DNA from 2 places in the Streptomyces sp. NPDC018029 genome. Region 1 is predicted to be linked to the other one. Evidence: riboswitches for the same ligand, from Rfam matches in the RefSeq annotation. Region 1 holds a riboswitch; the other holds the start of a gene.
The links. Region 1 has a riboswitch for S-adenosylmethionine ahead of ACH4D5_RS38495 (aminotransferase class V-fold PLP-dependent enzyme). Riboswitches for the same ligand answer to the same signal wherever they lie in the genome.

Region 1 (4,204 bases):
GATCCGCGCCGCACTCGACGCGGGCGCCCGCCGCATCCTGGTCGGCTGCGGCGACTCGGGCACGTCGGACGGCGGCGCGGGCGCCCTGCAAGCCCTCGGCGCCCGGCTCCTCGACGCCGACGGCTGGGAACTGCCGCACGGCGGACGGGAGTTGACGCGGCTGAGCCGCATCGACCCGAGCGGCCTCGACCCGCGCCTCGCGGCCACCGAGCTCCGCGTCGCCTGCAACCCCTTCAACGTCCTGTGCGGCGAGCGCGGCGTCGCCCGCGTCTTCGGCCCCCAGAAGGGCGCGACACCCCAGCAGGTCGAGCAGCTCGCGGCCGCCCTGGAACACTGGGCGCACCTCCTCATGCGGGATCTGCCCGTGCGCACCGACCTCTTCGAGGGACCGGGCACGGGCGCGTCGGGCGGCCTCGGCGCCGGGCTCGCCGCACTCGGCGCCGCACTGCTCCCCCGCTTCGACGTGCTGCTCGAACGGCTCGACCTCGACGAGCGGCTGGCCCGCGCCGACCTGGTCATCACCGCGGAGGGCGCCCTCGACCACCAGACCCCGCGCGGCAAGGTCCCCGCCGAGGTGGCCCGCCGCGCGAAGCGGTCCGGGCGCCCGGTCCTGGTCCTCGCGGGCATCATCGGGGACGGCGCGCACACCGTCCGCGCGCTGGGCGTGGACGCGTACAGCGCGATCCTGCCCGCCCCGGTCTCGCTGACGGAGGCGCTCGGCCGGGGCGGCGAGTTCCTCACCGACGCGACGGAGCGGGCCCTGCGGATGATCCAGCTCGGCTCACGGCTGCCCGGGGGCCGGCTGCCCGCGGGTCAGGCGGCGGCGCTGGTGTCCGGCACGCAACGCCCGTCCTCGGTGCGGTAGTTCCACCGCGCGCCGTCCGACACCAGCTCCTTGACGGCGCGTACGAAACGCTCGACGTGCTCGTCGGGGGTGCCCGCGCCGAAGCTCACGCGGATGGCGTTCAGCGACTTCTCGCCGGGCGCGGCCTCGGGGGCGCCGCACGCGCCGGGCTCGTCGGGCTCGCTGCCGAGCAGGGTGCGCACCAGCGGGTGGGCGCAGAACAGGCCGTCCCGTACGCCGATGCCGTACTCGGCGGAGAGCGCGGCGGCGAAGTGCGAGCTGTTCCAGCCGTCCACGACGAAGGAGATGACGCCCACGCGCGGCGCGTCGTCCCCGAAGAGCGAGAGCACCCGCACGGCGGGCACCTCGGCGAGCCCCTCGCGCACCTTCGCGATCAGGTACTGCTCGCGGGCGACGAGCTGGTCGAAGCCCGCCTCGGTGAGCGCCTTGCAGGCGGCGGCGATGGAGTAGACGCCGATGACGTTCGGCGAACCGGCCTCGTGGCGGGCCGCGCTCTCGTGCCACTCCACGTCCACGCCGCCGCCTGCTTCCTTGGGGCGTCGCGCGACCTTACGGGAAGCGCCGCCACCCGCGAGGTACGGCTCGGCCTCCCGCAGCCAGTCGGAGCGGCCCGCGAGGACGCCGGAGCCGAACGGCGCGTACAGCTTGTGTCCGGAGAAGGCGACCCAGTCGACGTCCAACTCGCCGATGGAGACGGGGTGGTGGGGCGCGAGCTGCGCGGCGTCGAGGACGATCCGGGCGCCGTGCGCGTGCGCGGCGGCGGCCAGCTCCCGCACCGGCCACAGCTCGCCGGTGACGTTGGAGGCACCGGTCACGCACACCAGCGCCGGGCCGTAGGGGTCGCGGTCGGCGAGGGCCCGCTCCAGGGTCTGGACGGCCTCGTCGGGGGTGCGCGGCGCGTTCAGGTAGGTCACCCGGGCGTCCCGCCACGGCAGGAGCGAGGCGTGGTGCTCGGTCTCGAAGACGAAGACCTCGCAGCCGGCGGGCAGGGCGGCGGCGAGCAGGTTCAGCGAGTCGGTGGTGGAGCGGGTGAAGACGACCTGGTCGTCCTCGCGGCAGCCGAGGAACTCGGCGACGACGGTCCGGCTGTTCTCGAACAGGTCGGTGGAGAGCTGCGACAGGTACCCGGCGCCGCGGTGCACGCTGCCGTAGTACGGCGCGTACGCGGCCACGTCGTCCCACACCCGCTGCAGCGCCGGCGCGCTCGCCGCGTAGTCGAGCGCGGCGTAGCTCACCTCACCGCCGGTGACCAGCGGAACGGTGACGTCCCGGCCGAGGACCGGCAGCGGGGCACAGACGGCGGCGTCGACGGCAACGGCGGAAACAGACATGGCGAACTCCCGTGAGAAGCAGGCGAGATCACTGCGCCGGACGTCGGTCGACGGCGCAGGAGAAAGGTGAAAAAGGGTGTGCGGAGGCGGGGCGTAGAAGCCCTGTCACATTCGCTGGCTCACGAGACTGCTCCCTTGAGGACCAGGACCCCAGGGTTGCGAGGGGTCCGCGCTTGCCATACGCCTTGCTGCGTACGACCTGGTCTTCACCCGGGGCACCCCGCCACGGACGGAGGGTTGCCGGACAGCGGGCCGGGGCCGTAGTCGCTGTCACTCATGACCTGTGCAGCATCCTGCCACACGATCTTCGACGCGCAAGGCGCAGTCCAGAATCCGGACTGCGCCCTGCGTCACATCACCACCGCCCAGGGGCGGCTCTCAGCGGTTGCTCGCTGCCACCCAGCGCTCCAGGGCCTTCTTCGCGGCGCCCGAGTCGATGGCCTGCGCCGCCCGGGCGATGCCGGCCCGGATCTGCTCGGTCAGCGGCTCGTCGGTGGGCGTCAGGGCGGCCAGCGCCGCCGCCGAGTTGAGCAGCACCGCGTCCCGCACCGGCCCGCTCTCCCCGTCGAGCAGCCGCAGCGCCACCTCCGCGTTGTACGAGGCGTCGGCGCCCCGCAGCGCCTCGACGGGCACCAGGTCGAGCCCGACGTCCCGCGGGTCGAAGGCCTCCTCGCGCACGGCGCCGTCCCGCACCACCCAGACCCGGGAGGTGGACGTCGTCGTCAGCTCGTCGAGCCCGTCGTCACCGCGGAAGACGAGGGACGAGTGCCCCCGCTCGGCGAAGACGCCCGCCACGATGGGGGCCATCCGGGGGTCGGCGACCCCGACGGCCTGGGCGCGCACTTTGGCCGGGTTGGTGAGCGGGCCGAGGAGGTTGAAGACGGTCCGGATGCCCAACTGGCTACGGGCGGCACCGGCGTGGCGCAGCGCCGGGTGGAACTTCACGGCGAAGCAGAACGTGATGCCCGCCTCCTCGGCGACCTCGACCACCCGCTGCGGGGTGAGGTCGAGGTTGACGCCGAGCTTCTCCAGCACGTCGGAGGCGCCGGACGCGCTGGAGGCGGCCCGGTTGCCGTGCTTGACGACTTTCGCGCCCGCTCCGGCGACGACGATCGCGGACATGGTCGAGATGTTGACGGTCTTGGCGCCGTCGCCGCCCGTGCCCACGATGTCGACGCTCGGGCCCGGCACGTCGATGACGTTGGCGTGCGCGTACATGGCGCGTACCAGACCGGAGATCTCCTCGACGGTCTCGCCCTTGGCCCGCAGCGCGACCACGAAGCCCGCGATCTGCGCGTCGGTGGCCTCGCCGCGCATGATGCGGTCCATGGCCCAGGCCGTGTCGTCGGCGCTCTGGTCACGGCCCGCCAGCAGGCCGTTCAGTACGTCGGGCCAGGAACGGCCCGCCGCGGTGTCGCCTCCTGCGGGGGTCACAGCGTTCATGGCCGCTCCTGGTTTTCGTCTGTGTGTGTACTTGGGGTGAGCCCCACCCTATCCAGCCCCGGGGACGGCAAAGAGCCCCGTCCATTGCCTGGACGGGGCTCTTACCGTGGCGACCTTGGGAGGTCAGAGCTTCCGAGCTCCGGAATGATCAGTGGTGGCCGTGGCCGCTCGTGATCTCCTTGTACTCGTCGGCGGTGGGCTTGGGGATCTGACCCTCTTCCCCGAAGTAGCCCTTGGAGAGCTTGGCCCGCAGCTTCTGCGAACCGGACAGCTTGCGCTTGACGCCGTTCTCGTCGACCGCAGGGCCGAGCTCGACCGGCTTGTACTGCTCGTGCGCGGTGAGCGTGTGCAGCTGCTCCTTGCTGAGCGGCTCGTGGACCTCGATGAACTCACCGTGCGGCAGCCGCTTGATGATGCCCGACTCGCGGCCGTGCAGCACCTTGTCCCGGTCGCGCCGCTGCAGACCCAGGCAGATCCGCTTGGTCACGATGAAGGCGATGACCGGTCCGACGAAGAAGGCGATCCGGACGAACCAGGTGATCGCGTTCAGCGACAGGTGGAAGTG
Region 2 (4,204 bases), on a different contig from region 1:
GAAGCCGAGCCGGTCGGCGCCGAGCATCCCGCGCAGCAGCTGCTCGGCCACGTCGTCCGGCAGCATCCGGAAGTAGTCGGCGGGCGCCCACGGGGTGTGCGAGAAGTGGCCGATGCGCAGGTCCTCGCGGAGCTCCCGCAGCATGCCCGGCACCAGCGCCAGGTGGTAGTCCTGCACCAGGACGGCCGCCCCCGGCCCCGCCTCCTCGGCGAGCGCCTCGGCGAACGCCCGGTTGTACGTCTCGTACGCCGCCCACTGTGCGCGGAACTCCGGTCCGAAGACCGGTTCCAACGGCGTCTGGTAGAGCAGGTGGTGGACGAACCACAGCACCGAGTTCGCGATGCCGTTGTACGCGTCCGCGTGGACGTCCGCGTCGATGTCCAGCATCCGTACGCCGGGCTCACCGACGCCCCGGCGCACCGCCTCGCGGTCGCCGTCGCCGAGCGCCGCGCACACCCACAGGGCGTCCGCCTCGTCGCCGATGGCGCTGAGCCCGGAGACCAGGCCGCCGCCGCCACGCCTGGCGGTCAGCTCACCGTCCTCTCCGACGGTGTACGAGACGGGGCCGCGGTTGGACGCGACGAGTACCTGTGCTGCTGACGAACCGTGCTCGGAGACCATGTGGCAAAACGTAGCCCGTCCCGGGGCCGGGCAAACGTACGGGCTCCGGGTCACGCCACGCGGCGGTGCGCGTACTCGGCGATGCTCGTCATGGGCGGCCGCTCCTCCGTGTCGACCGCGTACGTCCGCGGCACGAACGCGTGCTCGCCCCGCTCGAACTGCGTGAGCTCGGGGCGTACGAGATGCCCGCGCGCGAGCCGCAGCTGTGCCGTCCGGTAGATCGCCGCCGCCATCCGCCCGAGCGCCTGCCCGTCCTGGTGCCGGTGCTTGCGCACCCCGACGTCCACCTGTGCCAGCGCGTCCAGGCCCACCGTGTGCAGCGCGTCGACGAGCAGGCCGAGCTCCACGCCGTACCCGACGGGGAACGGCAGCCGCTCCAGGAGCGACCTGCGGGCCGCGTACTCGCCGCCGAGAGGCTGGACGAACCCCGCAAGCTGCGGCCAGTGCATGTTCAGGAGCGGCCGCGCCATCAGCTCCGTCACCCGGCCGCCCTGCCCGGCGGCCTCGCCGAGCGGGCGGTCGTACATCGCCTTCACGAAGGCCACGTCCGGGTCGGTGAGCAGCGGTCCCACGATCCCCGAGACGAAGTCCGCGGAGAACTCCCGCAGGTCCGCGTCGACGAACGCGACGATGTCACCGCTCGTCGCGAGCAGCGAGCGCCACAGCACCTCGCCCTTGCCCGGGACCGCGGGGACGCGCGGCAGGATCTCGTCCCTGCGGACGACCTTCGCGCCCGCCGCCGCGGCGACCTCGGCCGTACGGTCCGTGGAGCCGGAGTCGATCACCACCAGCTCGTCGACCAGCGGGACCTTCTCCATCAGCTCGCGGCGTATCTCGGCGACGATCTCGCCGACCGTCCCCTCCTCGTCGAGCGCGGGCAGCACGACGCTCACCGAGGCGCCGCCGGCGCGCTTGGCCTCGGCGAGCCGGGCCGGCGGCCGGTCGGCGACGGACCAGGAACGCCTGCTGAGCCAGCGCTCGACCTCTTCCAGCACGGTCGCGGTCCTCCCATAGGTGATCGATGAGGTGATCGATGTGATCCATCTCGCGGTTCGGACGACTATCTCAAGGGTCCGGGGCTTCGGTTACAGTCTTGAACAACGCCGGTGACCATCGCATGTCGGGGTCACCGCCGCGTTGAGATCGACAACTGAAACCCATAATCGAAAACCGCTCATCCAGAGGGGCAGAGGGAAACGGCCCGTTGAAGCCCCGGCAACCCTCCCGCCGACCGCGAGGTCACGGTGGGGAAGGTGCCAATTCCGTCTCGCGGCGAGATGCGTCGCGAGGAAGATGAGGAGAAAGGGCCTCGCCTCCATGGCTGTGCAGACCGTCGCCACCCAGAGCACCACCCCTTCCGTCGACCTCGGGCCCGCCTCCGGCCTCTCCTGCCGTGAGTGCGGCACCACGTTCCCGCTCGGCCCGATCTTCGCCTGCGTCGAGTGTTTCGGCCCCCTCGAAGTCGCGTACGACCTGCCGCTCGGCGACCCGGAAGCCCTCCGCAAGCAGATCGAGGCAGGCCCCGCCAACATCTGGCGCTACGCCCCGCTGCTCCCCGTCCCCGCCGACGTGGCCGACAAGCCGAACCTGAACCCCGGCTGGACCCAGCTCGTCAAGGCCGACAACCTCGGCCGTGAACTCGGCTTCGAGCAGGGCAAGTTGTTCGTCAAGGACGACTCCGGCAACCCCACGCACTCCTTCAAGGACCGCGTCGTCGCGCAGGCCCTCGAAGCGGCGCGCGCCTTCGGCTTCACCACGCTCTCCTGCTCCTCCACCGGCAACCTCGCGGGCGCCGTCGGCGCCGCCGCCGCCCGCGCCGGCTTCCGCTCCTGCGTGTTCATCCCGCACGACCTGGAGCAGGGCAAGGTCGTCATGGCCGCGGTCTACGGCGGTGAACTCGTCGGCATCGAGGGCAACTACGACGACGTGAACCGCTTCTGCTCCGAGCTCATCGGCGACCCGCTGGGCGAGGGCTGGGGCTTCGTCAACGTCAACCTGCGGCCGTACTACGGCGAGGGCTCCAAGACCCTCGCGTACGAGATCTGCGAGCAGCTCGGCTGGGAGCTGCCCGACCAGCTCGTCATCCCCATCGCCTCCGGCTCGCAGCTCACGAAGATCGACAAGGGGCTGAAGGAGCTCATCGCCCTCGGCCTGGTGGCCGACAAGCCGTACAAGATCTTCGGCGCGCAGGCCGAGGGCTGCTCGCCGGTGTCGACCGCCTTCAAGGCCGGCCACGACGTCGTACGCCCCCAGAAGCCGAACACCATCGCCAAGTCGCTGGCCATCGGCAACCCCGCCGACGGGCCGTACGTCCTGGACATCGCGCGCCGCACGGGCGGGGCGGTCGAGGACGTGAACGACGAGCAGGTCGTCGAGGCGATCAAGCTGCTCGCCCGCACGGAAGGGATCTTCGCGGAGACCGCGGGGGGTGTGACGGTGGGCGTCACGAAGAAGCTCTTCGAGGCGGGGCTTCTCGACCCGGCCCTCACCACGGTGGTCCTGAACACCGGGGACGGCCTGAAGACGCTTGACGCTGTCGCCGAGACTTCGCAGGCCACCGCCACGATCAAGCCGAGCCTTGAGGCGTTTCGCTCCGCGGGCCTTGCCGGCTGAGGTTGTTGCTTCCCTGCGGGGCCGTTGTGGCTGGTCGCGCAGTTCCCCGCGCCCCTTACGGGGCCCGTATCCCCCTGAGGTGAACCATGAGTGTCAACGTTCGCATCCCCACCATTCTGCGCACCTACACCGGCGGCAAGGCCGAGGTTGCCGCCGAAGGGGCGAATCTGGGTGAGGTCATCGCCGACCTGGAGAAGAACCACACCGGGATCGCCGCCCGCGTCCTGGACGACCAGGGCAAGCTGCGCCGCTTCGTCAACGTGTACGTGAACGACGACGACGTCCGCTTCGAGCAGGGCCTGGAGACGGCCACGCCGGACGGCTCGGGCGTCTCGATCATTCCCGCCGTCGCCGGCGGCTGACCTTTTCGCAAGCACCCTGCGTAATTCGAATTGCCCCCTCCGCGAGAGAAGCGGAGGGGGCAATTCTGCTTGGTTGAGCGCGGTACAGTTGGGAAGCGTGCTTCGCCGTCAGTGCCGAGTGCATATACGAAGTCGGCCCGGAGCCGACAAGAAGTAGCCAAAGCGCACTGCCCATTTGAGCCCCATGTGCCTTTTGCCCGGCCCGACTTGCCCTGGATTCCGGTGAATTCTCCGCATATTACCGATCGGGCGCGCCCAGAATTCTCGTCCGATTGACCTGTTGCAGACGGCAGTTGGACAGATACATTCAGCGGCGGTCGACGCGTTCCGGCGCACACCCCCAATCAGTGGGGGGTGAGGTCTGACCCGGGTCCGCGAAGTGCGGTCCTGTGCAAGGGCCAGTAATAGGGGAGTTAGGCATGGCTCAGGGCACCGTCAAGTGGTTCAACGCGGAGAAGGGGTACGGCTTCATCGCGGTCGACGGTGGTGCGGATGTTTTCGTCCACTACAGCGCGATCCAGATGGACGGCTACCGCACCCTTGAAGAAGGTCAGCGAGTCGAGTTCGAGATCTCGCAGGGCCAGAAGGGTCCGCAGGCGGACATGGTC

Region 2: linked by a shared signal. The riboswitch ahead of thrC (threonine synthase) and the one ahead of ACH4D5_RS38495 (aminotransferase class V-fold PLP-dependent enzyme) in region 1 are both predicted to bind S-adenosylmethionine.

What each region holds. Positions count from the first base shown of each region.
Region 1 is NZ_JBIRFV010000020.1:6,678-10,881, reverse strand. It holds gene ACH4D5_RS38500 (glycerate kinase) at 1-865, shown strand, start outside; gene ACH4D5_RS38495 (aminotransferase class V-fold PLP-dependent enzyme) at 814-2,196, opposite strand; SAM riboswitch class IV at 2,361-2,478, opposite strand; gene trpD (anthranilate phosphoribosyltransferase) at 2,575-3,639, opposite strand; gene ACH4D5_RS38485 (cytochrome bc complex cytochrome b subunit) at 3,788-4,204, opposite strand, start outside.
Region 2 is NZ_JBIRFV010000005.1:168,925-173,128, forward strand. It holds gene ACH4D5_RS17075 (trehalose-6-phosphate synthase) at 1-621, opposite strand, end outside; gene ACH4D5_RS17080 (glucosyl-3-phosphoglycerate synthase) at 672-1,616, opposite strand; SAM riboswitch class I at 1,793-1,921, shown strand; gene thrC (threonine synthase) at 1,915-3,234, shown strand; gene ACH4D5_RS17090 (MoaD/ThiS family protein) at 3,321-3,596, shown strand; gene ACH4D5_RS17095 (cold-shock protein) at 4,016-4,204, shown strand, end outside.